One region of the Emticicia soli genome, then DNA from elsewhere that is predicted to be linked to it. Evidence: riboswitches for the same ligand, from Rfam matches in the RefSeq annotation. Region 1 holds a riboswitch; the other holds the start of a gene.
The links. A riboswitch is a leader RNA that binds a small molecule or an ion and turns the genes downstream of it on or off. The one in region 1 is predicted to bind S-adenosylmethionine.

Region 1 (12,384 bases):
GAAAGCTCTAGAGATAAAAGCTATGCTATCATGTTTGATTATGATGCCAAAGGAAATTTATCTCACATTAATTTTGTAGGAAAAGACGGCGAAGGAAAAACTTTTGAGAACAAGAGTAATGTAATTGTAAACGCTAACAAACAAGTCGAGCAAATAGACCTATCTCTGCCTACTTTTAATGCTATTATCCAGACTACTATCGCCTATGATAAAAACGGGAATATTACAAAAATAAGTATTCTGAAAGATGGTAAACAAACAACCATTCTGGAAAACCTGGGTTTCGACGATAAAAAATCACCCTATTTGGATTCTTCTCTGTCTAATATAATGGTCTATTTTGTAGTGTTTTCGGCACGTATAGGCGCCGAAAACACCACTTACTTTATAAATAAAAACAATGTAACGGCTGCCAGAATTTACTCTATTAATGGTGATATTGATTTTACTTACCAATATGAATACAACGACGGTAACTACCCTGCAAAAACCAATATTACCCGCAAACAAAATGGGAAAGAAGATAAATATCAGGAGAGTTTTTCTTATATGTGTGAGTAATCAGAAAACATCTTTAAATTTAACACCCTTGCCAAGCTACTGATAGTCAACAACTTACAATAAAACTTAAAAACTTATCAAATTTTACCCGAAAGAGTTCGACAAAAAATCGTACCTTTGTATCCCGTAATCAAAGATATTTAGACCACATGTCAATGAACGGGCAACCCCGAAATCCGAAGTATATTTTCGTTACGGGCGGCGTAACTTCATCACTTGGAAAAGGCATTATTGCCTCTTCTTTAGCCAAACTCCTCCAATCAAGAGGCTTATCAGTAACGATTCAAAAGTTTGACCCCTACATCAATGTAGACCCGGGCACACTAAACCCCTACGAACATGGCGAGTGCTACGTAACCGACGACGGTGCGGAAACAGACCTAGACTTAGGCCACTACGAGCGTTTTCTGAATGTTCCTACTTCTCAAGCCAATAATGTAACAACCGGACGCATCTATTACAATGTGATAATGAAAGAGCGTAAAGGTAATTACTTAGGCAAAACTGTGCAGGTAATCCCTCATATCACCGACGAAATCAAAAGAAACATTCTTCAATTAGGAGAAACCGGCGATTATGATATTATCATTACTGAGCTGGGTGGTTGTGTGGGCGACATCGAATCGCTTCCATTTGTAGAGGCTGTTCGCCAGTTGAAATGGGATTTAGGAGCCGATAACCTACTTGTAATTCATCTTACGCTTGTGCCTTATTTGCAGTCGGCGGGTGAGCTGAAAACTAAACCGACTCAACACTCGGTTAAAATGCTACAAGAGTCAGGCGTTCAGCCAGATATTATTGTTTGCCGTACAGAGCACCCTCTTCCACAGGATATCCGTAGGAAAATCGCTCTTTTCTGTAATGTTGAGCAAAGTTCTGTTATTGAAGCAATAGATGCTGAAACGATTTACGATGTGCCTTTGTTGATGCAGAAAGAGAAGCTCGACCAAAGAGTATTGTACACGCTCGATATCTACAACGACAAGGATGCAGATATGGACGCATGGAAAAAGTTTTTGGGCAGATTTAAAAACCCGATTGAGCACGTTACTATTGGCCTTATTGGCAAATATGTTGAGTTGAAAGATGCCTATAAGTCAATTGCAGAATCGTTTATTCATGCCGGAGCAGCCAACGAATGTAAAGTAAGTATTGAATGGATTCATTCTGAAAGCCTTACTCCTGAAAATATCGCCGAGAAATTCAGCGGTTTAGATGGTGTTCTGGTAGCACCGGGCTTTGGAGAAAGAGGCATTGAAGGTAAAATTGCTGCCGTACGTTATGTAAGAGAAAACAATATTCCATTCTTTGGCATTTGTTTAGGTATGCAAATGGCTTGTATTGAATTTGCCAGAAATGTAATTGGTATGCCAGAAGCGCATTCTACCGAAATGGCACCAGAAACACAGTTTCCGGTAATTGACCTGATGGAAGAGCAGAAAAACGTAACCGATAAAGGCGGCACCATGCGTTTAGGAGCCTATGCTTGTAAACTAAAAGACAAGACATTGGCCAAGAAAATTTATGGCAAAACCAACATTAAAGAGCGTCATCGTCATCGTTGGGAGTTCAACAACAAGTATCTGAAAGAATACGAAGCGGCAGGTATGGTTATTTCGGGTGTTAATCCTGATAGCGGGCTGGTAGAAATTGTAGAACTACCAAACCATCCATATTTTATTGGTGTGCAGTTTCACCCTGAATTAAAAAGTACAGTAATGAACCCTCATCCACTGTTTGTTAATTTCGTGAAAGCAGCTATCCAAAATGCGGCAAGTAAGAAATCAGCATCAAAGTAAGCAGTGTTTTAGTAAATCTTTGAATAGCAAGCTCTTACAGAAGCCTGATAATTAGGATTTATTGTGAATCTTTGCGAATTTTGTAGGCAATTTTAATTTGCGAAGTGTATTTTTTACGAATTATAAATTTTTAATGGAAAAATTAATCGACAAAAACCAAATAATTGGTATTGTATTGTTGTTGGCAATGTGGGCTGGATATATGTATTTTATGCCTTCAACTCCCCCTCAAGAGCAAAAACCAGCGATTCCGGCAGATGCAACAAAAGTAGTACCTAAAACTACTCCGGCTACAGATACAACTGCTATAAAAGCAGCATTTGGTGACTTTGCATCGGCAGCTATCGGAACTGCACAAGATATCGTAATCGAAAACCAAGATGCTAAATATATATTCAGCACCGAGGGTGGAAACATAAAAGAAGTTATTCTTAAAAACTATTCGGCTTACGACGATTTCAAAGCAGGCAATAAGACACCTCTAACCCTTTTTGATGACAAGAGTTCTAAAATGAATCTTGAAATTCAGACAAACAAAGGGAAAGTTGACCTTAAAAAACTTTTTTATACCTCCTCTACCCAATCGACTGTACTAAAAGCAGGCGATTCAACAAAATTAGTTTTCAAATTAGCACTAGCCGATAATCAGTATGTAGAGCAAATATATACCATTCGTGGTTCAGGCTTTACTGTTGATTACGATATCAATCTGGCTGGTTTAGATGCTATTGTACAAAACCAGCCTGCTCGTTTATACTGGTTAGATAACCTGAAAGTGCTAGAGCACGATATTAACGAAAACCGTAAGGCGGCTCAAATCAACTATTGGGATGCCAAAGAAGATGATTTTGATGATATTGGCTCTAACAAAGTAGATAACGAAGACATAACGCTAGTTGACCCTGTACAGTGGTTTTCGTTTAAGCAAAAATATTTTATTACTGGTATTGTAGCGAAAAATCAGCCGATGACAAATCCAAGATTTAAGCTTACCACGCCGGAAACAAACCCAAATGTTGTAAAAATAGCTGAGGTAGAAGCAAATCTTCCGATTGCTGACCTGAAAACAGGAAAAGGTAATTACCGTTTCTATTTCGGACCGAATGATTACAGCGAGGTAAAAACTGTTGCTACAGGTTTTCATAGAAACGTATATCTAGGTTACGACTTCGTGAAGCCTATTAACCGCTATATTTTTGTACCATTATTTAACATGGTTGAAAACCTTGTTAGCAATTATGGGTTATTAATTATTATAGTTGTATTGATAATTAAACTGGTACTTACACCGCTTATTTACAGATCTTATGTGAGCTCGGCAAAAATGCGTATTCTGGCTCCTGAGCTAAACGAGATTAGAGCAAAAGTAGGCGACGACCAGGTAAAAATGCAACAAGAACAAATGAAGCTATACCAGCAGGTAGGTGTTAACCCCCTAAGTGGTTGTGTACCTATGTTGTTACAGATGCCTATTCTGATGTCGGTATTCTTCTTGTTCCCGAATATGATTATGTTCCGTCAGAAAAACTTCTTGTGGGCTTCTGACCTTTCAACATACGATTATCCGATTAGCTGGGCAACTAATCTGCCTATTATTGGTAACCACATCAGTTTGTTTGTAGTATTAATGACAGTTTCAAGTTTGGCATTTACCTACTACAACAACCAGATTACACCAGACCAGCCGGGGCCAATCGACATGAAGAAAATGAGCTATGTGTTTCCGCTGGTTTTCTTCTTTGTCTTAAACAGTTTCCCTGCTGCTTTGAGTTTTTATTACCTTGTTTCGAACGTTATCACCATTGCGCAACAACAAATCGTGCGTCGCTTCGTTGATGAAGATAAAATTCGGGAGATTCTGATGAACAACAAAGTGAAATATCAGGCTAATCCGCAAGGTGCTAAAAAAGGCAAATTCGCTCAGTTTATGGAAAACCAAGTAAAACTAGCCGAAGAAAGCCGCAAACAACAAGAGGAGCTGAAAAAGAAACAGCAGAATCAGAATAAAAAGAAATAATTTTTTTTGAGTGTGAGTTATAGTTACTCACACTCACTTCATATAAATCCCTCAAATCAATACTATGAGAAGAACAAAAAATTTATTCATTTTTTTATTCCTATCATATTCTACCATTGCGCAACAACAGCAAGCTAGTCTTAGTGATAACGATTATTTGTTGCGTTACAAAAAAGCTGTGCAATTATATGCCGACCAAAAGTATTTTGAAGCAAAAGAAATACTCTTACCTCTTACAGGCAAAAAATACACAAACACCGTTTCGCCTTATGTGCATTATTATTATGCTTTGTCAGCCTTTAAGCTGAACAAGTTTTATGATGCCCGCACCACGCTGAAACAACTTTTTGAGCGTTTTCCGGACTGGAGAAAAATGGAAGATGCCACTTACTTATACGCTAATATTGCCTTTGCCGAAAATAAACCCGACGAAGCCTTACAATATCTTAATCGGATTGCATCTAAAGCATGGAGAGCCGATATTGAAAACATGCAGTATACGTATCTGAGCAAAATTAAAGAATTAAGCCAGCTTAAAAATCTTTACCAGAAATCGCCAGATAATCCTGTTCTTGCTCAGTTAATTGTTGACAATATTCAGAATAGTAAGAATGCTAGCCGAGCAGACTTGGAACTGTCAGACCAACTGACAAATCAGTTCAATCTGGGTGGTGATGCTTCAGGGAAATCGAAAAAAAATAAATCCAAAGAAAACGACAACATTATTAATGTAGCAGTTATGCTACCCTTCCGTTTGTTTGAGTTTGACCCAAACAGAACTACTCGTGCCAATCAGTATGTGTATGATATGTTTGCAGGCATGAAACTGGCACAGGAAAAACTGGCATCGGAGCAAATAAATCTGAACCTATACGCTTTTGATATAGAGCGTGATGTAAAGCATACAAATAATATAGTAACTAACCGTGCCTTTGATAAAGTAGACTTAATTATTGGCCCACTTTATCCCGAAGTAAACAAAGTTACCACCTCATTCATAAAATCGAGCGATGCTATACAGGTTCATCCATTATCAAACAACCTGCAATTGGTTAGCAACGAGAAATCAGTTTTCTTAGCCTCTCCTTCTTACGAAGCACAGGCAGCAAAGGCTCTGGAGTATATTACTAATGAGAAATCGGCACGTTCGGTAGCCATTTACTATGGTAGTACCCGTAAAGATTCGACCTTTGCTTATATTTATCGTGATAAAGCCTTAGAAAAAGGTATAAATGTATTGGCTATTAAAAAATATAATGGCTCTGAAGATATTGATGTGAAACGCAAACCTGACCATATTTTTATCTCGGGTAGTGAACAAAACTTAGGAGCTAAAATTATCAGCTCATTAGATAAGAAAAGAATTAACGCCCCTATTGTAGCAGCTTCGGCAGCTTTTGATTTTGAAGGTGCTTCACTCAACGTTTTCAACAGAGATTTGTATTTAATACAGCTCGATTATATGGACCGTGAGAAAGAAGAGGTAAAAAATTTCAGAAGTGCTTACATCAATAGCCAGAATATTACGCCTTCTTATTATAGCTATTGGGGATATGATATGGTACTGTTTTATGGAAGAATGTTAAAATCAGGCCCAAATAAACTTAGAAATAACCTCGATTCAATTGAATATACGCAAGGCTATACGCTTGATGGCTTTGATTATACAGGCAAATCGAACGAAAATAAAATTGTTCCGATTATCAGATACCAGGATGGCAAATTCATTGAAGTAGCCAGATAAACAAAATACTAATACTCATATAGAAAAAAGACGTGCTATTTGGCACGTCTTTTTTCTATTATAGACTTCGAAATCTCAAATATATATATTTCATAAATTTCAAAATATACTGAATTTTCAGTATATTAAAAACAAAAAATAAGGAGAGCAAGCCCTCCTTATCAAGTATTGTATTATAGCCAGCATCAGATACCAAAGGTTTCTTTTACTGTATCAACATAATCTAGTTTTTCCCAAGTAAATAATTCAACATCAACAGTTTTCTCAGTTCCGTCAGGCCCTTTAAATACTTTTCTAACCCACTCCGACTCTCTACCCATGTGTCCATAAGCTGCTGTTTCAGAATATATTGGGTTACGTAGTTTCAAACGTTGCTCAATTGCATAAGGGCGCATATCAAATATTTTTTCTACAACACGTGCAATCTCACCATCTGACAATTTCTTACCGTTTTCGCCTTTTACTTTAGCAGTACCATAAGTATTTACAAAAATACCACAAGGTTTTGCTACACCGATAGCATACGATACTTGAACCAATACTTCGTCACATACACCAGCAGCTACAAGGTTTTTAGCAATGTGGCGAGTAGCATAAGCAGCCGAACGGTCAACTTTTGATGGGTCTTTACCAGAGAAAGCACCACCACCATGAGCACCTTTACCGCCATAAGTATCAACAATAATCTTACGGCCAGTAAGACCGGTATCACCATGTGGGCCACCAATCACAAATTTACCGGTTGGGTTAATGTAATAGGTTATCTCATCATTAAACAATTTACGTAACGATGGTTTCAATTTTGCTTTCACACGAGGAATCACATAGTTAATAACATCTCTACGGATAGTTGCCAACATATCTTCGTCAGTACCAAAATCATCGTGTTGTGTTGAAACTACAATTGTATCTATCCTGATAGGTTTGTTATTATCAGCATATTCTATTGTTACCTGCGACTTTGCATCAGGGCGTAGGTATTTAATACGTTTGTTTTCACGACGAATAGCCGAAAGTTCTTGTAGAATCTTATGAGCTAAGTCTAAAGCCAAAGGCATATAGTTATCGGTCTCACGAGTAGCATAGCCAAACATCATTCCCTGGTCACCTGCACCTTGTGATTCAGCTTTTTCTTCAAAGTTTCTCTCGTCGGCTGTGCGGTCAACACCACGGTTAATATCATCAGACTGGTCATGGATAGCCGACAGAATACCGCAAGAGTTTGCCTCAAACATATATTCCGATTTAGTATAGCCAATCTTCGAGATTACATTACGTGCAATCGTTTGTACATCAAGGTATGTTTTAGTTTTTACTTCCCCTGCCAAAACTACTTGACCTGTTGTTACTAGGGTTTCACACGCAACTTTTGAAGACGGGTCAAACGCCAAAAAATTATCAATCAGAGCGTCAGAAATCTGGTCAGCAACTTTGTCCGGGTGTCCTTCCGATACAGATTCGGAAGTAAATAGGTACGCCATAAATCTTATTTAGTTTTAAATGATTTTCTAAAAGTGTATGCTAAAATACTCTGTGCAGAAGAAAAAGAAACTTTTTTTGACAAGCAAGAAATAGGAATCTTGTTGCCCGCATCTTTTTACCACCGTAGTGTTTCTACTCGGTTGGATTTCCGCAAAAGGGAATTTCTTGATACTCTCACAAAGTACGACAATTAGCAAAACAAAAGCAAAATTTAGTATGAAAATATATCTAAAATAGTTAAAATGATAGCCCAAATTATCTTTAAACAATTTTCACTTTGGAGATTTTATCTATAAATCAATAGTATCAACGATATTTTCACCTATCGCCATTGTTTCTTGGATACCTAGATACAAAAAAATAAAGAGTTGCTTTTGGTATATAGCAACTCTTTATTCTGAAAACCAACTATTTTGTGAATTAATATTTGGTAAAATTATTATTTACCTTCTTTCAGCCCATCGATTATACGACGGATACCTGCAAAGTGCGTAGTATAATATTTTTCTTTCAGATAACTGATACTCACCCCTGTTTTACAGGCAGAATGAATAAATTTCAAACCATTTTTATCTGACTCTAATATTATACCTACATGAGAAACCTCGTCTTTTCTGCTAGAGTTAATCTTGAAGAAAATAAGATCGCCGGGTAGTGCGTCTTCGAGGCTGGTATGAGACCCCATTTTAAATAGGTCGGAACTACGATGTACGAGATTCATACCAAATTTGGCAAATACGTAGTTTACGAAACCTGAACAATCAAATCCTTTGAGTGTTTTGCCGCTCCATTTGTAGCGGATGCCAATAAGTTTTCGGGCGAATCGTTGTAGGTCGTCGGTTAATTTTGAATAACTACTCTTTTCGTTTTCTTCTTTCGGTGAAGTTGTGCGGGATTTTGGAAGGTCATTAGCCTTTGAGGCTAACGATGAAACGACTAACAACGAACCCAATACATATTTTTTTAACATTATATATTGATTTGGTTCTGTTACAAAATTAGGCAAATACAATGCCTAAGTCCAAAAAAACGATATAAATAAGCAGATTATTGTTAATCAATCACAAAAAAATACAATTTTTATCAGTAAAAAAGCAGGAAAGTAGCTTTCTTAAAAGCAATTATTTGCTTGAAATATAGCTATAGGTTAGCTAATAGTTTAGTAAAAAAGTATTAAAATATGTAAAAAAAAACTCAGTGAAATTTTAAAGTTAAAAAAACTTAAAATATTCTTTCAAACAAAAAAATATTTTTACCTTCGCATCATAAACAACTAATTGTTTAGTTGTTTATATGTATTACTTTACCATTCTAAATACGTTATGAAAAAGCGCTTACTACTACTCGCTGTGCTTATGCATTCAGCATTTTTCTTATTTGCCCAAAATCCAACAAGGTTTTCGATTAAGGGCATTGCCATTGACTCAGGCAATGCGGTTATGCCTTTCGCTACCGTTATGCTACTTCAACCCAAAGATTCAACTTTGGTTAATTTCGGTCGTACCGACGAAAACGGTGCATTTGAGTTCAAAAATGTAAAAAAAGCCAATTACTTACTCAAAATCTCATTTGTAGGCTACATCCCTTTTCAAACAGATGTAAAGCCTGTAGATGGTGCTGTAAACGATTTGGGCAAGTTAAAACTGAAACCTATTGCCAACGAACTAATGGAGGTAGTAGTAAAAACGGCCCGAGCTCCTTTAAATATAAAGGGAGATACCATTGAGTATAATGCAGCCTCTTTTAAAGTGCCACCGGGGTCATCGGTCGAAGACCTCTTGCGAAAATTGCCCGGTGTACAGATAGACCAGGACGGTAACATAAAAGCCCAGGGACAAGATGTAAAAAAAGTAACTGTTGATGGTAAAAGCTTTTTTGGTAACGACCCTAAAGCTGCTACCAAAAACCTACCGGCCGAGGCCATTACAAAAGTTCAGATTTTCAATGATAAATCAGAACAGGCCAAAGCAACAGGGGTAGACGATGGTAAAAAAGAAAAAACTGTTAATCTTGAGTTGAAAGATGATTTCAAAAAAGGTGGATTCGGAAAAGTTACAGCAGGTATCGGTACACAAGAAAGAGCCGAACTAAAAGGAAACTATAACAGATTTGATTCTAAACAACAGTTTTCGGTTCTGGGTTTAGGAAACAATATTAATCAGACTGGTATATCAAGAGACGATTTTCAGGATTTCAGAGGTAGCCAGGCCAATAACTGGGGCGACGAAGCCGATTTTGGTTTCAGCAGCGGTGTAAGGTACTTTTATGATAACGATACCGAAGAAAGCATCACTATTCCGATTGGAGGTCGTAATTTCCAAGGTTTTTCTGAAAACTACGCCGCAGGTGCCAACTATAACTACGATACCAAAAAGACTAAATTCAGCTCGAATTATTATTTCAGCCAGACCCAACAATTGGTATCGAAAAAAATGGAAAGAGAGAATTTCCTTAATAATAATTCATCTTTTAAAAACTTCGAAAATAGCTATCAGAATCGCATAAGCCGCAATCACCGTGCAAGTTTACGTTTCGAAAAAACAATAGACTCGCTTAATACCTTGATATTGATTGGTAACGGTAGAATGGGCGATGGAACAACCAAGTTTAATAGCTTACAGGAGTTTTTCAGAAACGGCACTACGAAATCGAACGAAACAGCCATTAACAACTTTAATGATTTCAACTCAACTGCTGTTGCGCTTATTGGCTTGTATCGCCATAAGTTCATGAAAAAAGGCAGAAACTTTGCTGCCAGCTTAACTTACAATTATAATATTTCGGATGGTGAAGCCCGCCAGAACTCGATTAACCAGTTGTTTGACGCACCAGTTGGCTCTATTCCAACTAACATCAATCAGATTAACTTTACTAATAGCCCACGCCATCTGGTTAAATCGAGCTTACTTTTTGTTGAGCCACTATCGAAAAAATTCTTCTCTGAAACTTTCTATAATTTCAGTTTACGTCGTGAAGCAGTAGACAGAAATGTGCAAACAACCGACGGAAGCCGAATAGATTCTTTGAGCAACTACTACAACAACGATTTTATGTATAATCGTTTTGGTAGTAGTGTACGTTATAACCATAAAGGTATCAATATCTCGTTTGGTTTAGCGGCCCAACACTTCCAGTTTACAGGAAACTTTGCCCGTAGCAAAGATGCTACTAACTTCCAGAAAATCAACCGTGATGTATTTGCTTTGATACCTGCAGGTAGTGTAAGTATTGACCTTAAAAACAACCGCTATATATGGGCCGATTATAGCAAAGAAGTAAGCGAGCCTTCTATCAGAGACCTACAACCGATTATTGACAACAGCAATACCTTATTCTTGAGAGTTGGTAACCCAGACTTGTTGCCTATGAGTGCACACCGTGCATATATCGGTTATAACATGTTTAATCCGGCAAGTTTTACCAATATGTTTTTTAACATTAACTATAGTTATAACATCAATCAGGTTATTTACAACCAAATTGTTGACCCTGTAACTTTAGTAACTACAGCTAGACCTACAAACATATCAGGTGGGCAAAACTTTGGTTCATGGTTAGGTTTTGGCTTCCCAATCGTAAAAACCAAGAGTACTTTTAATATTAACGGGGGCGCAAACATATCTAAAAACCTGATTTATATTAACGACGTACTCAATACAACTAATAACGAAAACTATAATGTTGGTTTCCGCCTTGATTTAACACCGAGCGATAAATTCACATTATATACTAATGGTAATTTGGGTATTACAAACACTAAATATTCGCTTAATACAACGCAAAACCAGCAAATATTCAACCATAGCTTAGGTGCCGAAATGAACATTGCTTTACCTGCAAGTATATACTTCAGCTCAAACCTGAATTATAGATTCTATAAAAACGATCGCTTTGGTTTCAATCAGCATATTCCTATTTTGTATGCATCGCTTTACAAATTATTAGGTAAAGCCAAAAAAGCTGAGTTACGCCTTTCAGGATACGATTTGTTGAAGAAAAATATCGGTATCAACCAATATGCTTCTCAGAACTTCGTTTCACAAGAACAGACACAAACACTTTCGAGATATTTTATGTTGAGCTTTACTTACAACATGAGAGGTGTAAGTGCTAAAATGCGTCGCCAAGGCTGGTACTAACATAAACTCTAATACTATTAACACATAAATAAATGAAAGCTATCAAAAAATACGTATCCGGCTTGTTACTGTGCATGATGTTTGCTCCCATACTCGGTTTTTCACAAAAAACCGAGGGCATGGTAGTATATGAGCGCCAGGAATTCTGGTCGAAAATCATCGGCCAATTAACTTATCTGTCGAACGAAGAAAAAGACCGGGTAAAACAAACCTGGGGTAAAAACGACGAGGGCTGGAAATCTAAGACCAAGATGTTTTTCAATGCCAACGAAAGTTTATTAAGTAACCTGGAAGAAGCCAGCGAGTATGGCTGGTCTTCACGCACTGAAGATTACTACATTTATCGCAACTATGAAAAAGAAAAGAAAATTGAGTTGATAGAGATGATGGGTAAGAATTATGTTCTGGAAGATTCTCTGCGTGCACCAAGTTGGAAGGTTCTGAACCAGATTAAAGATGTAGCCGGCTATATATGCATGAAAGCAGTTACCGAAGATACAGTTAAGCATCAGAAAATCACAGCGTGGTTTACAGGAGATATTCCGGTGTCGGCAGGCCCTGAAAGATACTATGGGCTGCCTGGTTTAATTCTGGAACTAGAGATAAATGATGGTGATGTAGTTATTACAGCAAGCAAAGTTG
Region 2 (12,384 bases), on a different contig from region 1:
ATCATGGTGTTACCGAATACAACCTTAATATTATCTGGGCTTATCCTTTGTTATTCCCGATTGCACTCTTCCTGAAAAAGGATACTACCCGCCATTGGTTAGCTAAGCATTTTCTGGCTTATGGCATCATTCAGCTATTGTTGTTAGTAAGCTGGGCTTTTTTGCCGCAAGAAATTAACTATTCGCTTATTCCGGTTGTATTGATGCTAGCCATGCGAGCATTCTTTGTATGGTGGAGATTAAGAATGAAACTTCGTTCGTTTTGATATGCAATAAACCCAGTCCTTATAAAAGCAAAAAGCCAAATCAATAAAGACTTGGCTTTTTGCTTTTTTTATGGTCGATTAGAATCACTTCTTCTCAGGCAATAAAACGAATTTAGCAAAATTATCTCCACAAAATTGGTTGGCGGCTTTTTTCACGCCTTCAACACTTATTTTATCAATCATTTCTTTGCTGTATTTGTTAATATAATTCAGGTCTTCACCATCAAAATATTGGTCTGATAAATACGAATTCCAAAAGCTGTTTTCTTTTACCTGCAACTCAACCGAGCGTTTTTCTTCGGCTTTTACTTTCTCAATATCAACTGCCTCTGGGCCATTGGTTTTTATTTTCTGAATTTCATCCATTGCAATTTTAGCCAGTTTTTCAGCATTGGCTGGCGAACAACCAAAGGCAATTGTGAGGTTGTAAGTTGGTGTAGGTAGCTTATTGTACGATGCACTGATACTTGGTGAGTACACACCTGCGGCTTCTTCACGTAGTTTTTCTGTGAGTTTAATATCCAGCACTTCAGCCAATGCATCAAGCATTACTCTTTCTTCGTCGCTATAATTAAACGTTCCATTGAATTGCAGATTAACCGATGCTTTGTCTTCCAAACCTTTGTAAACAGTCTTTTCAACCTTGCCTTTTACTTTATCAATATGCAAATCTTTGTAGCTTTCTATTCGTTTGGTTGATGGCAAACTACCGATGTATTTCTCGAGCAAAGGTTTTATTTTCTCTACTTCAAAATTACCAACAAATACAAAAGTAAAATCACTTAAATCGCTGAAACGGTCTTTGTAGATTTCAAAGGCACGGTCAAGATTTACTCTGTCAATATCTTCGGGTTTAACAGGCAAACGGCGGAAGTTTTTCTGATACAATACCGTTGAAATCGTATCGTTAAATACTTTTTCAGGTGTTAGTGTTTTCTGTGAGTTAGCAATCAGTTCTTTCTGATTCTTCAAAAAACTCTTTACTACTTCGTCGTCTCTGCGAGGTTGTACTACATAGGCGTACATCAATTGTAGTGCCGTTTCTAAATCGTTTGGCGTAGTATTGCCCGAAATACCTTCATTAAGCTCATCGATATAAGTAAATACATTTACTACTTTTCCTGCCAGAAACTTGTCAAGCTGGGTATCTGATAGTTTAGCAACCCCACCTTGCGAAACCGCAGTTGTAGCCAGTTCGGCCGAATAATAATCAGCATCGCTGTATAATGAGGTTCCACCTTTGCTCACACCCGAAAACAAAATCTGGTCGTTCTTGAAATTCGTTGGTTTCAAAGCTACTTTAATACCATTACCAAAAACAAGTTCAGTAACACCAATTTCGTCTATTTTCTTTTCTGAAACCACCTTCGTTCCGGTCGGAATCTGCTCAAGAAGTGCCGAAGCAACGGTTTCGTCTTCATACGGTTTTAAGTCAGGATTTTTGGTATTGATTAACTCCAGTATTCTGGCATCAGTCGGTAGTTTTTCCTGGTCTTTCTCTGAGCCAATTACCAATCCTACACGGTTATCTTCTTTTATCACTTTGGCAGCAATGGCGTTTACATCGGCCAAAGTAATACCTTCGAGATGTTTTTTCACGAAATCATATCTGAAATCGGCGTCGGTATAAGGCGTGCCATGTAGGTAATTCTGAATCATGCCATTTACAAAAGCTGCCGATTTGGTTTTGTCTTTTTCTTTGTAGTTTTTCTCGGCACCTGCCATGTAATCTTTCTTGGCTCTTTCAAGTTCGCCTTTTGTAAAGCCAAAACGTTTAATACGCTCTTGTTCATCTAATACAGCTTTTATGGCAGTTTCAAGTCCATCAGCGTTTTTTGGTATTGCTACTATCTGAAATGCATCAAGCTTTGCCAGAAAAGGGCTGAAACCCATTATAGCAAAAACAAAAGGTGCGTTTGGCTTTTTAGCGATTTCCTGCAAGCGAGTAGAAATCATCTGGTTAAATAAATTCTCGGAGATGTCAGTCTTGTAATCGGCCAATGTTCTGCTTTTCTCCTGCGGCAATTTGGTAATTAACTGAAAACTTGACTGCGGCATCTCTTTATCAACTATCAATGCTGTTTGTGTACCTTTTGCAGGTGGCACATCATAAGTTATGCGTTTAGGGCCTTTTTTGTTTTCAGGAATATTACTGAATTTTTCTTTAATTAAAGCCTCAACTTTAGCAGGGTCAAAATCACCTACGGCTACTACCGCTATTAAATCAGGGCGATACCAGTCTTTGTAGAATTTAACAATTTGCTCTGGCTTAAAGGTCGTCAGTACATCAACCTTGCCAATAGGAATGCGCTCGGCATATCTTGAATTATTCAATAAAAGCGGTAGTAGTTTTTGCTGTACACGGCCTTGTGCATTTTTCAACCTTGCTCTTTCTTCTTCTAATACAATACCCCTTTCGTTGTTAATCTCGGTAGTATCTAAAGTAGCTGCATACGACCAATCGGCCAGAATCTGAAATGCTCTTTCGAACAACTTGGCCGAATCGGTTGGTACTTGCAATTGATAAATAGTTTCGTCGAAGCCCGTAACGGCATTTAGGTCGGCGCCGAATTTCATTCCTGATTTTTGCAAAAAATCAACCAAATGATTTTTAGGAAATTCTTTTGTACCGTTGAAATTCATGTGCTCCATGAAGTGCGCAAGCCCTAGCTGTTTTTCAGTTTCGAGTATCGACCCGGCATTTACCACCAAACGAATCTCCATACGGTTTTTAGGCTCTTCATTCTTGAGTATGTAATATTTCAAACCATTTTTGAGTGTTCCGGTTTTTACGGCAGGGTTATTCGGAATTGGCGAGTTCAGGTTCTGTGCAAATGCATGTGCAGTTACAAGCAAAAACAACAGCAGGTTTTGAATCTTTTTCATAAAGTAGATTAATTAAAAATTCGGTTTTAGTTAATTGTTATCTTAAAACTCTGAGCAAAAACGATAATCAATGTTTGCTTAGTTTTTTTGCAAGACTACTATTTTTTATTTGCTCTACAAAATCTTTTAGCTTATTCGGGTAATCTTATCACTGATATAAAATGTAAATATTTTGCTGTTTGGGCATTAACGTTTGCAGGAGATAGTTTTATTGGAGTGAAGGTGTTTTAATTTATGTATGAGCATTCGTTACAATAGGGATTACCTAAATTAATAGACTATTTATTCAGATTTAAAGTGATAAATACTAGTAAAAAACGCCTAATTTGGTAGAGACAGAGTAGTGCACTGTCTTTACATGAACGATGAGGAAATTTGTTATTTCTATTGTATTTCTTTAAATATTACCCCCTATTTCATATTTTAATTACACCTTACAAACTTTTAATCTGGCATTAGCGTTTTTCTTTATAAACCTCTTTACCCTATTTTACATTACTAATTCTTACAACACCTTTTTATGTCTGGCAGAACTATTCTTAGTCGTTTGTTTTCTTATTTTATTCGTGGATTACTTTTCGTAGCACCTCTGGGCTTTACTTTCTTTATCTTACTCGGTGCTTTTGATTTTGTTGATAACATTATTCGCATCAGGATTCCGACCGAAGACCCTAACAGAGATTTATTTATTCCTGGTTTGGGTTCTGCTATTATCATTGGCGGTACAATGCTTATTGGCTTCGTATTTTCGGTTTTACTGCCACAAACCCTGCAGAATATCATCGAGAATGCAATCAGCCATTTACCTTTGGTACGGATTTTTTATTTTGCATTCAAAGATTTAATTTCGGCCTTTGTTGGTGACAAACGCAAGTTTAACCAAGGAGCAATTGTGCTAATGAACAAAGATGCACAGGTTTATAAAATTGGGTTTATTACACAAAATGATTTGAGTAGTATTGGCGTTAGTGATTTAGTTGCGGTGTATTTTCCACATAGTTATGCCTTTTCGGGCAATCTGGTGTTGGTACCAAGAGAAAATGTACAAATGCTCGACTTACCAAGTGCCGATATTATGAAACTGATTGTTTCGGGTGGGGTTTCGGTGAATGAAAAATTCTAGAAATCATAAGATTCTAATCAAAAGCATTATAAAACAGCGGCGAGAATGCATCGCTAATAAAACAAACCTCATGACTCATTTAAAACATTGCTTACTACTTTTGATTTTTTGCCTGCCTTTTGCTGGTTTTGCTCAGGATATACACCAGAGAGAAGCACCATCGGTAGAAGAACTGCTGTATAAACAAGACCCTTCCAGAGCACGGAGTATGTTCAGAAAAGATAAATACCTGGTGCTTGAAAAAGTGCGGAGCGGCAAACGAACCAAATTCTACAAAGGTGATATGTTCAGGTTTAAAACCAAAGATGGCAATGTGTATGAAGATAATCTCTACGATATTACCGACTCAACGTTTGTGATTACTTCATTAAACGAAGTGATGAATAGATACGAATATGTAGAAGTAAAGATTAGTGATGTGAGCCGTATCTATAAACGTGGTAAAAGACCTATTCGTTTTGGGATAGCTAATTTCTCGCCTTTTGCATATGTATTGATAGAATGGGCTGCATGGAATGTGAATCCGATAACTAATCCGAAATTGATATTGGCAGCAGGCTTAACGGCGGCTTCTCCCTTATTTACGGTATTGCAGAACTCTACACGAAGTAAGCGCCTTACAGAGAATTACAGGCTGAGAGTGTTTCAGAGTTTTTAAGCGCTGATTTTCACTCTCACACCCAATATTTTTATTTATAAAGCCAAACTTAAGCAGTTGCTAGATCTGCCTGCCAGCTTTTGATAGTTTCAGTCATGGCTTCAAACTCAATCAAAAAGCCATCGTGCCCATATAAAGATTCAATTAAAGCGTATCTTGCTCCGGGTATATGTTTACCGATAAACTCCTGTTCTTCTGGTGGAAACAGTACATCAGACGAAATACCAATTACCAGCGTTTTAGATTTGATGGTCTCGAGCACTTCTTCTACTTTGCCTCTCCCCCGCCCTACATCGTGCGAATCGAACATCTTTGAGAGTGTCCAGTACGAAAATGCATTGAAGCGTTTACCGAGTTTCTCGCCCTGATAATTCTGATAGGTATTGGCCCTGAAAAAATCTACCTGCCCTGCGTCTCTCGATTGCGTGCGGTTATAAGTAGCATAATTACGGTACGATAAAAGTGCTATCGACCGAGCTACTTTCATGCCATCAGCACCGGCTTTCGGGCTGAGCTCTTTCCAGGTTGGGTCGGCAGCAATAGCCATTCTCTGAGACTCATTGAAGGCAATGCCCCAAGGTGAATGAATGGCATTTGTCGAAAAGAGAATAAGGTTTTCAATCAAATCGGGTTGTAAAATAGCCCACTCTAAAGCCTGTTGCCCACCTAGTGAGCCACCCAGCAGCGTATTAATTTTATAGATACCTAGGTGCTGGCGTAGCAAATCTAGCGAACGCACAACATCACGGATAGTAATAAAGGGGAATTCGTGGTAATAAGGCTCGCCCGTAATAGGGTTTTTGCTAAGTGCATTGGTAGAGCCATAATGAGAGCCGATAATATTGGCACAAATAATAAAATGTTCGCTCGGATTATAAAGACGTTTTTCGCCGATAAGGCCATTCCACCAGTCTGTTGGGTTAGCGTTTCCTGTAAATGCATGACAAACCCATATCACATTATCCATTGCGGCATTCAGCTTTCCAAAAGTTGTATAAGCAAGCTGAAACTCAGGCAGCCACTGGCCTGATTCTAATTTAAATGGTTCGTCGTAGCGAAATATCTGTTGGTTTTCCATTGTAAAAGAGTAAATACAAAATCTTCAGTCTAATTTCTGATACACAGCAAATCAGCGTGCATCAAAACGCTTACCCTTCGGTAATACGGCAAACAAAACCAATTTTTAACACGATTTGTCTATGATTGGTTTATAAGTCCGAATGGTGTTAACCCTTTCGGTAGGTTTTGGCACCTTATCGCAAGTAGCGGGACAGGTTGCCCGAGATTCATAGAGCCTATTCTCTCCTCTCGTCTGTATAAATCAATCCATTTAGCTACGGGAAAGTATCTTTTTGAATTGATGATGCAAATATGGAACTTGAATCTGTAGAAAACAAGATTTTGGGTCTTTTTTATTAACGCTGCTGAAAGTACTCGTTAATATCTTTGATACCGCTTGGCAGGTATTTCATACCTACGTATATACCATTTAAGTGTAGTATTTCTATCAGGTCTCTTGCGCCTGCTTGCCCGGCGGTATCGTTATCGAACCAAATCCAGACATTAAATTTCTTGAAATGCTTTATCCATTCTTTCTTGAAGGTCTTGGCACTACCAAGGCTTACGGCTATCATGCCCTGCTTCACGAGTGTCATGCAATCGAATGCACCTTCGGTAATATACACCTCTACATTGCCTCGTTGGTTTTTAAGCGAATCGATATTGAAAATAGTACGGGGAATGCCCGTCAAGAACTGGTATTTGTTTGTACCTTCGGGAGGGTCGCCGATGGTTCTGCCTTGCAGATAGGTAATTCGCCCGTTCTGATAATATGGAATAATGATAGGATGCTTAAAAAACACCAGATTACCTCGCTCGTTCATGATTCCACTCGCTATCAGCTCTGGCGTGCTGTATTTTTCTTTGAGGTAATCATTAGCCAAGCCGTAATTCTTAATTACAAAAAGCCTGAAATGGCGGATTGTCCAGTCGTCAATGCCTCTTCCTCGCAGGTATTCAGCCGCTTTGCGTGTCGATTCTGTTGCAGGCAGGTTTAAGCAAAACTGCTGAAAATCTTCATAAATACGGCTGAACTGCTCCTGAAATACAAAAGGCTTTTCCTCAACCGGCTTTTGTGTGTAGATACTCTTTACATCAATCTTTCGGGTTTTGTTTGAGCCATGCCCATCATAACCCGGTATGTATCTGTTGCCAAGTTCTTCGAGCGCAGTTTTAAAATCTATCTTGCATACATCGGCATACAAATTAATTACATCACCACGCTTGCCACACCCAAAACAATGAAACTCATTTTGTGGTGGCGGATAAAACACCAACGATGGCGTATCTTCTACATGAAACGGGCACAGCATTCGTCGGGTTTGAATCAATTCAAACCCGAGGTCTCGGGCTACCTGCCTGATGTCTATTTCTTTCACCCGCTGTAACAGGTCATTCATATTATCTCTATTCCGAATGTAAGTTTTGGCTTAGAATAATCTTTTATTTCCGATGAATTACAGTTGGCGCCGACTGTGCACCTGCATACAATACAATATCTGCAATAGTAACTCTTGGTGGCGTATTTACGGCATAGAGAATTGCATCGGCTACGTCTTCAGGTTGTAGAGGCTCAAAGCCCTCATATACTTTTGCCGCACGTTTTTCGTCTCCTTTAAAACGAACCAATGAGAACTCGGTTTCTACTGCTCCCGGCGCAATATTGGTTATTTTAATGCCGTGTTGCGTCAAGTCTAGTCTCATACCCTCGCTTAGTGCTTCAACGGCTGCTTTTGATGCGCAATAAACTGCACCATTGGCATAAGTGTATTTTCCGGCTACCGAGCTCAGGTTTACAATATGTCCTTTCGCACGCTCTACCATTCCCGGAATTATCGACTTCGATACATAAAGTAGCCCTTGTACGTTGCTATCAATCATTGTATCCCAATCGTCAACGTCTCCATCCTGAATGGCCGACAAACCATGTGCATTACCCGCATTGTTAACCAGAATATCTATGCTTTTCCATTCGTCGGTTAAGGAGTTAATGGCATTAGTTACCTCTACTTTGTTGCTTACATCAAATTTCAAGGTCGTAACCTGTACTTTTTTTGATAGATGCTCTTGCAGGCTATCGAGGCGCTCTTGTCTGCGGCCACATAAAATTAAATTAATACCATTGTTGGCAAAAGCTGTAGCTGTAGCTTTGCCAATACCCGAACTTGCGCCTGTGATAAGTGCTATGCGTGACATAATTTATTTAAGTTTATGTGAATGATTGATTGTTGATTATTTGAGTATAAGCGAACTATTAGGATTAAAGAAATAAGCATTCCTAAAAAAATTGTATTTTACGTAGAGCCGTATTGCAATACGGCTCAGAGGTATATCTAACTTCTTAAACCAATTACGGGCAAAATACTAAAAAATCGAGCCAATTTGTAAAAAAAACAGGTTCTACGACAGGAGACGTATTGCAATACGTCTCTACAAGATTTGTGTTTTTTCTAGTATTTCGCAAAATATTTAAATCCTAATCACTCGGTGAAAATCAATAATCATTATCTATATTTTTCTCGTCAGTTACGCTGAATAAGGTTGTTGCAGGGCGAGAAAGCTCTACTGCATTTTTTTCTAATATATTCAGAATAGCCACGTTTACCTCTTCTCTGATACTCTTACTAAGCCAGTAGTCAGGCGTTGCAGCCATAAATACTACTAGTATATTGATTGAGTATTCGCCGATGGTGTCTAGTTTTACATGTGGCCCTGTACTGATTGACTCATGGTTATCGAGCACCGTCTGAACTTCGTCTATCACCTTTTTTATCTGCTGAATAGATGTTTCTAGTTTTAAACGGATAAAAAATTTGTGCCTGCGCTCCATGCGCTCCGAAATATTGTTGAGCGATTGCGAAACCAATACCTGATTGGGCACAACTACCAAGCTACCGTCAACATTGCGGATACGTGTGCTTCTGAAACCCACCTTTTCTATTTTACCAACCGTTGTGCCTAGCTCTATGTCGTCGCCTACAATAAAAGGTTGTTCTGTAAAAAGCGTAAAAGATGCAAAAAGGTTTTCGAGTGTGGCTCGTGCAGCCAAAGCTAAAGCAACCCCACCAATACCCAGACCAGTAATAAGGCTGACAACATCTTGCTTGAATACAAAGCCTAACGTAAGAAAAAACGACACAAAGGCTATAATTACAATAATAATATCACGGAAAAAAGGTACAAGCTGCCGTTCTTTGTTCGATTCTGTTTCGTCGGCTCGTTTCAGATATACCAAGGCAAAAAAGCGAATCAGCCTGATAATAAGCCATGTGATACCCACCACGAAAAGCATATCGAGCGTGCGGTCGATGAAATCGGCGACACGCATTTTGCCTAGTGGGATGATACGCCATTTACGTGGAAAAATTATTTCGTTGAGTGCTGCATAAATAATAAATAAGGCAAGCAGAAACTCAAGGGGGCTGCGCAGAAGATTTACAAAGTCGGCAAGAGGCACACCTTTGGTCTCTTTCTTCATTAATCGGTAAACAATTTTGCTGACAATTACCGAAATGATACGCTTAAATAAAAAACCAACAATAAGTATCCCGAGAAACCAGAGCCAGTCTTCTACAGTATTATATAAGAAATTAGTATTAAGAAATTTATCCATTCAAAACAAATTTGGGAGCCTTTTGGCAAGGCCCTATACAAAACTGATACTATCGTTTGTAACAAAATCAATTACTCTTCTTTCAACCCATGTTTCGTTGGTGTCGGGTAGCATAAAGCCCACGTGTCCACCAAAATCAAGCAATTGCAGAAGCAAGTGTTTGTTATGTTCGGCCTCGCCGAGGTCAAGGCATTCGGGCGATAGAAAAGGGTCGTTCTTTGCCTGTATTATTAAGGTAGGTTTATTGATATTTTTAAGGTAAGGCTTTGCACCTGCTTTTCGGTAAAAATCATGTGCGTTTTCAAAACCATACATTTTGGCTGTATAGCGGTTATCAAACTCTTCAAAGTTTTTTATAAGCTCATAGCCATCATGATTAAGCAAAGGATTACCCGGATGCTGTGTAGCTTTTAGCCTTATTTTTTTACCTAGCTTGTCAATAAAGCGTTTCATGTAGAAACGTCGGCCCGGCTTGTATAACTCATATACAGAGGTGAACAAATCAAGCGGTACCGATACCGCAATACCACATTTTACTGCCTCAGGTAGTCTTTGCGGCTCATCTCCCATCAATCGTAAAGTCATACTGCCACCCATGCTAAAGCCCACCAGAATCACCTCTTCGTATTGGTATTTTTTGATGGCGTATTCTACCACAAAACGAATATCGTCAACATCGCCATGATGATAAAACCTTGGCAGGCGATTCATCTCTCCGCTGCAACTGCGGCAGTTCCAGCCCAGGCCATCGTAACCATTATCGTTAAACTTCTTTATCATTCCCGTTACATAGTGGCGGGTTGAGTCTCCTTCAAGGCCATGTGTAACAATAAGCAGTTTTTTAGCAGGCTTATCGGCTGCAAACGACCAGTCTAAATCCAGAAAATCGGTATCGTCGAGCTCTACTCGCTCACGTTTGTAATTAACCGGAATTTTGCGAAACAGACTCGGGTAAATGGTTTGAATATGTGCATTAAACTGCCATCTGGGAGGACGGTAATCGGTATTGACTGGTAAAACTGGCATAAGCTAACAGAATGAATTATTTTGTTGGGCAATGCCGGTTAAAAACCGACAGAACCTATTGTATATATAACAGCATTTTTATCAAATCCATTTCTTTTGTTTAAAGAAAAATAAGAATGAAAGTGATGAACAAACCATAAGAGCGATGGCTATCCAGAACCCAAAGGGGTGGTCTAATGAGGGGATAACCTGATAATTCATACCAAAGATACCTGCAATAAGCGTTGGGGGCAGAAAAATGATGGTTACAACCGTAAATATCTTTATGATTTCGTTCTGCTCAAGATTAATAAGACCCATAAAGGTATCTTGCAAATACTCTAAACGCTCAAAGTTGAATGTGGTGTATTCGAGCAGGGAATTAATATCTTTTAATACAATACGCAGGCGTTCTTTGCGGTCTTCGGGGAAATACGAGCTGCGGAGAATCTGCGACAATACCCTTTGTTTATCGATGATACTTTCACGAATCAACATGGTATTTTCTTGCAAATCGTTGATTTTAAGGAGTGATGCCTGTTTAGGTTTCTTTTCACGGCTTAGAGCACGGCTCATGGTTTTTACGTCTTTGGTCATAGCCTCAAGCAAATCAGCATCTGACTCAATACGGGTTTCGAGCAGTAGCAGCAGAATATCTACGCCATCTTTAAACACCTCTTCTCCTATCTTGATTTTTTTGACCGTATCGGCAAAACTCCGTGAATCTCCCTGACGGTAAGTAAACAGCACATTATCCCGAATCATGAAAGACACCGGATAGAACTGATAGCCCTCGCTATCACTTTTCAGGAAGTTTGAGTTGGCATTGATGGTGTTGTTTTGCTCAAAATAACGGGCACTGCTTTCAATCTCTACAATCTCTTGGGGTGTCTGAAAACTAATGTCGCACTTGGCTTCAATCCATTCTTCTTCATCTGCTGATGCCGACTGTAAATCGACCCACATCAGGTTTCTGAGATGCCCAATTTCACGTACATCTGTTTCTTTCTTGACTTGCTTGCCTTCTTTATAAAAAACACGTACCATAAGTCAATGTGGTTTGTAGAGTGTGTTTATGCTAAACCTACTCTTAGCCTAAAATCAGTTTTTCTATCACTTCCGGAAAATGCTTGTGCTCAAGCACTTGCACTTTGGCGGCAATATCTTCTGGCGAATCGCCTTCTTCAATGTCGCATTTTGCCTGAAATATCACTTCACCTTCGTCGTAATGCTCGTTCACATAATGGATTGTGATGCCCGACTCAGTGTCTTTGTTGGCGTGCACGGCTTCATGCACAAAATGCCCCCACATACCCTTGCCACCATATTTAGGCAACAGCGCAGGGTGAATATTGATAATTTTGTTGGGATACGCTTTAACGAGATTTGCCGGAATTAACCATAAAAAACCTGCAAGAATAACCCAGTCGATTTCTTGTTTTTTGAGTATTTCAACAATCTTATCAGTTTTAGCAAATGATTTCTTATCAAATATAATAGTCGGAACACCGAGCCTGCGGCCTCGCTCTATGATGCCTGCCTGTGGGTTGTTGGTGAATAATAAATCTACCTGCACCAATTCATTGTCTTGAAAATAATTAATGATTTTTTCGGCATTACTCCCCGACCCCGAAGCAAAAATGGCAATTCGTTTCATCTTTCTAATAATAATTTCTGGCATAAGATGCCACTTATTCAACATATTTAACCCATCGGCAAAAGCAAATGAGCAACACGGCTTACAGACTGCGAATCACGGAATTTTTTTTTAAAG

Region 2: linked by a shared signal. The riboswitch ahead of WAE64_RS09520 (homoserine O-acetyltransferase family protein) and the one ahead of metK (methionine adenosyltransferase) in region 1 are both predicted to bind S-adenosylmethionine.

What each region holds. Positions count from the first base shown of each region.
Region 1 covers NZ_JBBEWC010000010.1:29,635-42,018, reverse strand. The annotation lists gene WAE64_RS16795 (hypothetical protein) at 1-561, shown strand, start outside; gene WAE64_RS16790 (CTP synthase) at 711-2,360, shown strand; gene yidC (membrane protein insertase YidC) at 2,494-4,377, shown strand; gene WAE64_RS16780 (hypothetical protein) at 4,442-6,121, shown strand; gene metK (methionine adenosyltransferase) at 6,307-7,602, opposite strand; SAM-I-IV-variant riboswitch at 7,665-7,780, opposite strand; gene WAE64_RS16770 (C40 family peptidase) at 8,043-8,573, opposite strand; gene WAE64_RS16765 (outer membrane beta-barrel protein) at 8,926-11,742, shown strand; gene WAE64_RS16760 (GLPGLI family protein) at 11,775-12,384, shown strand, end outside.
Region 2 covers NZ_JBBEWC010000005.1:357,132-369,515, reverse strand. The annotation lists gene WAE64_RS09540 (lipoprotein N-acyltransferase Lnb domain-containing protein) at 1-266, shown strand, start outside; gene WAE64_RS09535 (M16 family metallopeptidase) at 351-3,152, opposite strand; gene WAE64_RS09530 (DUF502 domain-containing protein) at 3,673-4,275, shown strand; gene WAE64_RS09525 (hypothetical protein) at 4,346-4,933, shown strand; gene WAE64_RS09520 (homoserine O-acetyltransferase family protein) at 4,983-6,011, opposite strand; SAM riboswitch class I at 6,139-6,256, opposite strand; gene WAE64_RS09515 (CHC2 zinc finger domain-containing protein) at 6,349-7,392, opposite strand; gene WAE64_RS09510 (SDR family NAD(P)-dependent oxidoreductase) at 7,436-8,188, opposite strand; gene WAE64_RS09505 (mechanosensitive ion channel family protein) at 8,487-9,605, opposite strand; gene WAE64_RS09500 (YheT family hydrolase) at 9,639-10,631, opposite strand; gene corA (magnesium/cobalt transporter CorA) at 10,713-11,657, opposite strand; gene purN (phosphoribosylglycinamide formyltransferase) at 11,701-12,267, opposite strand.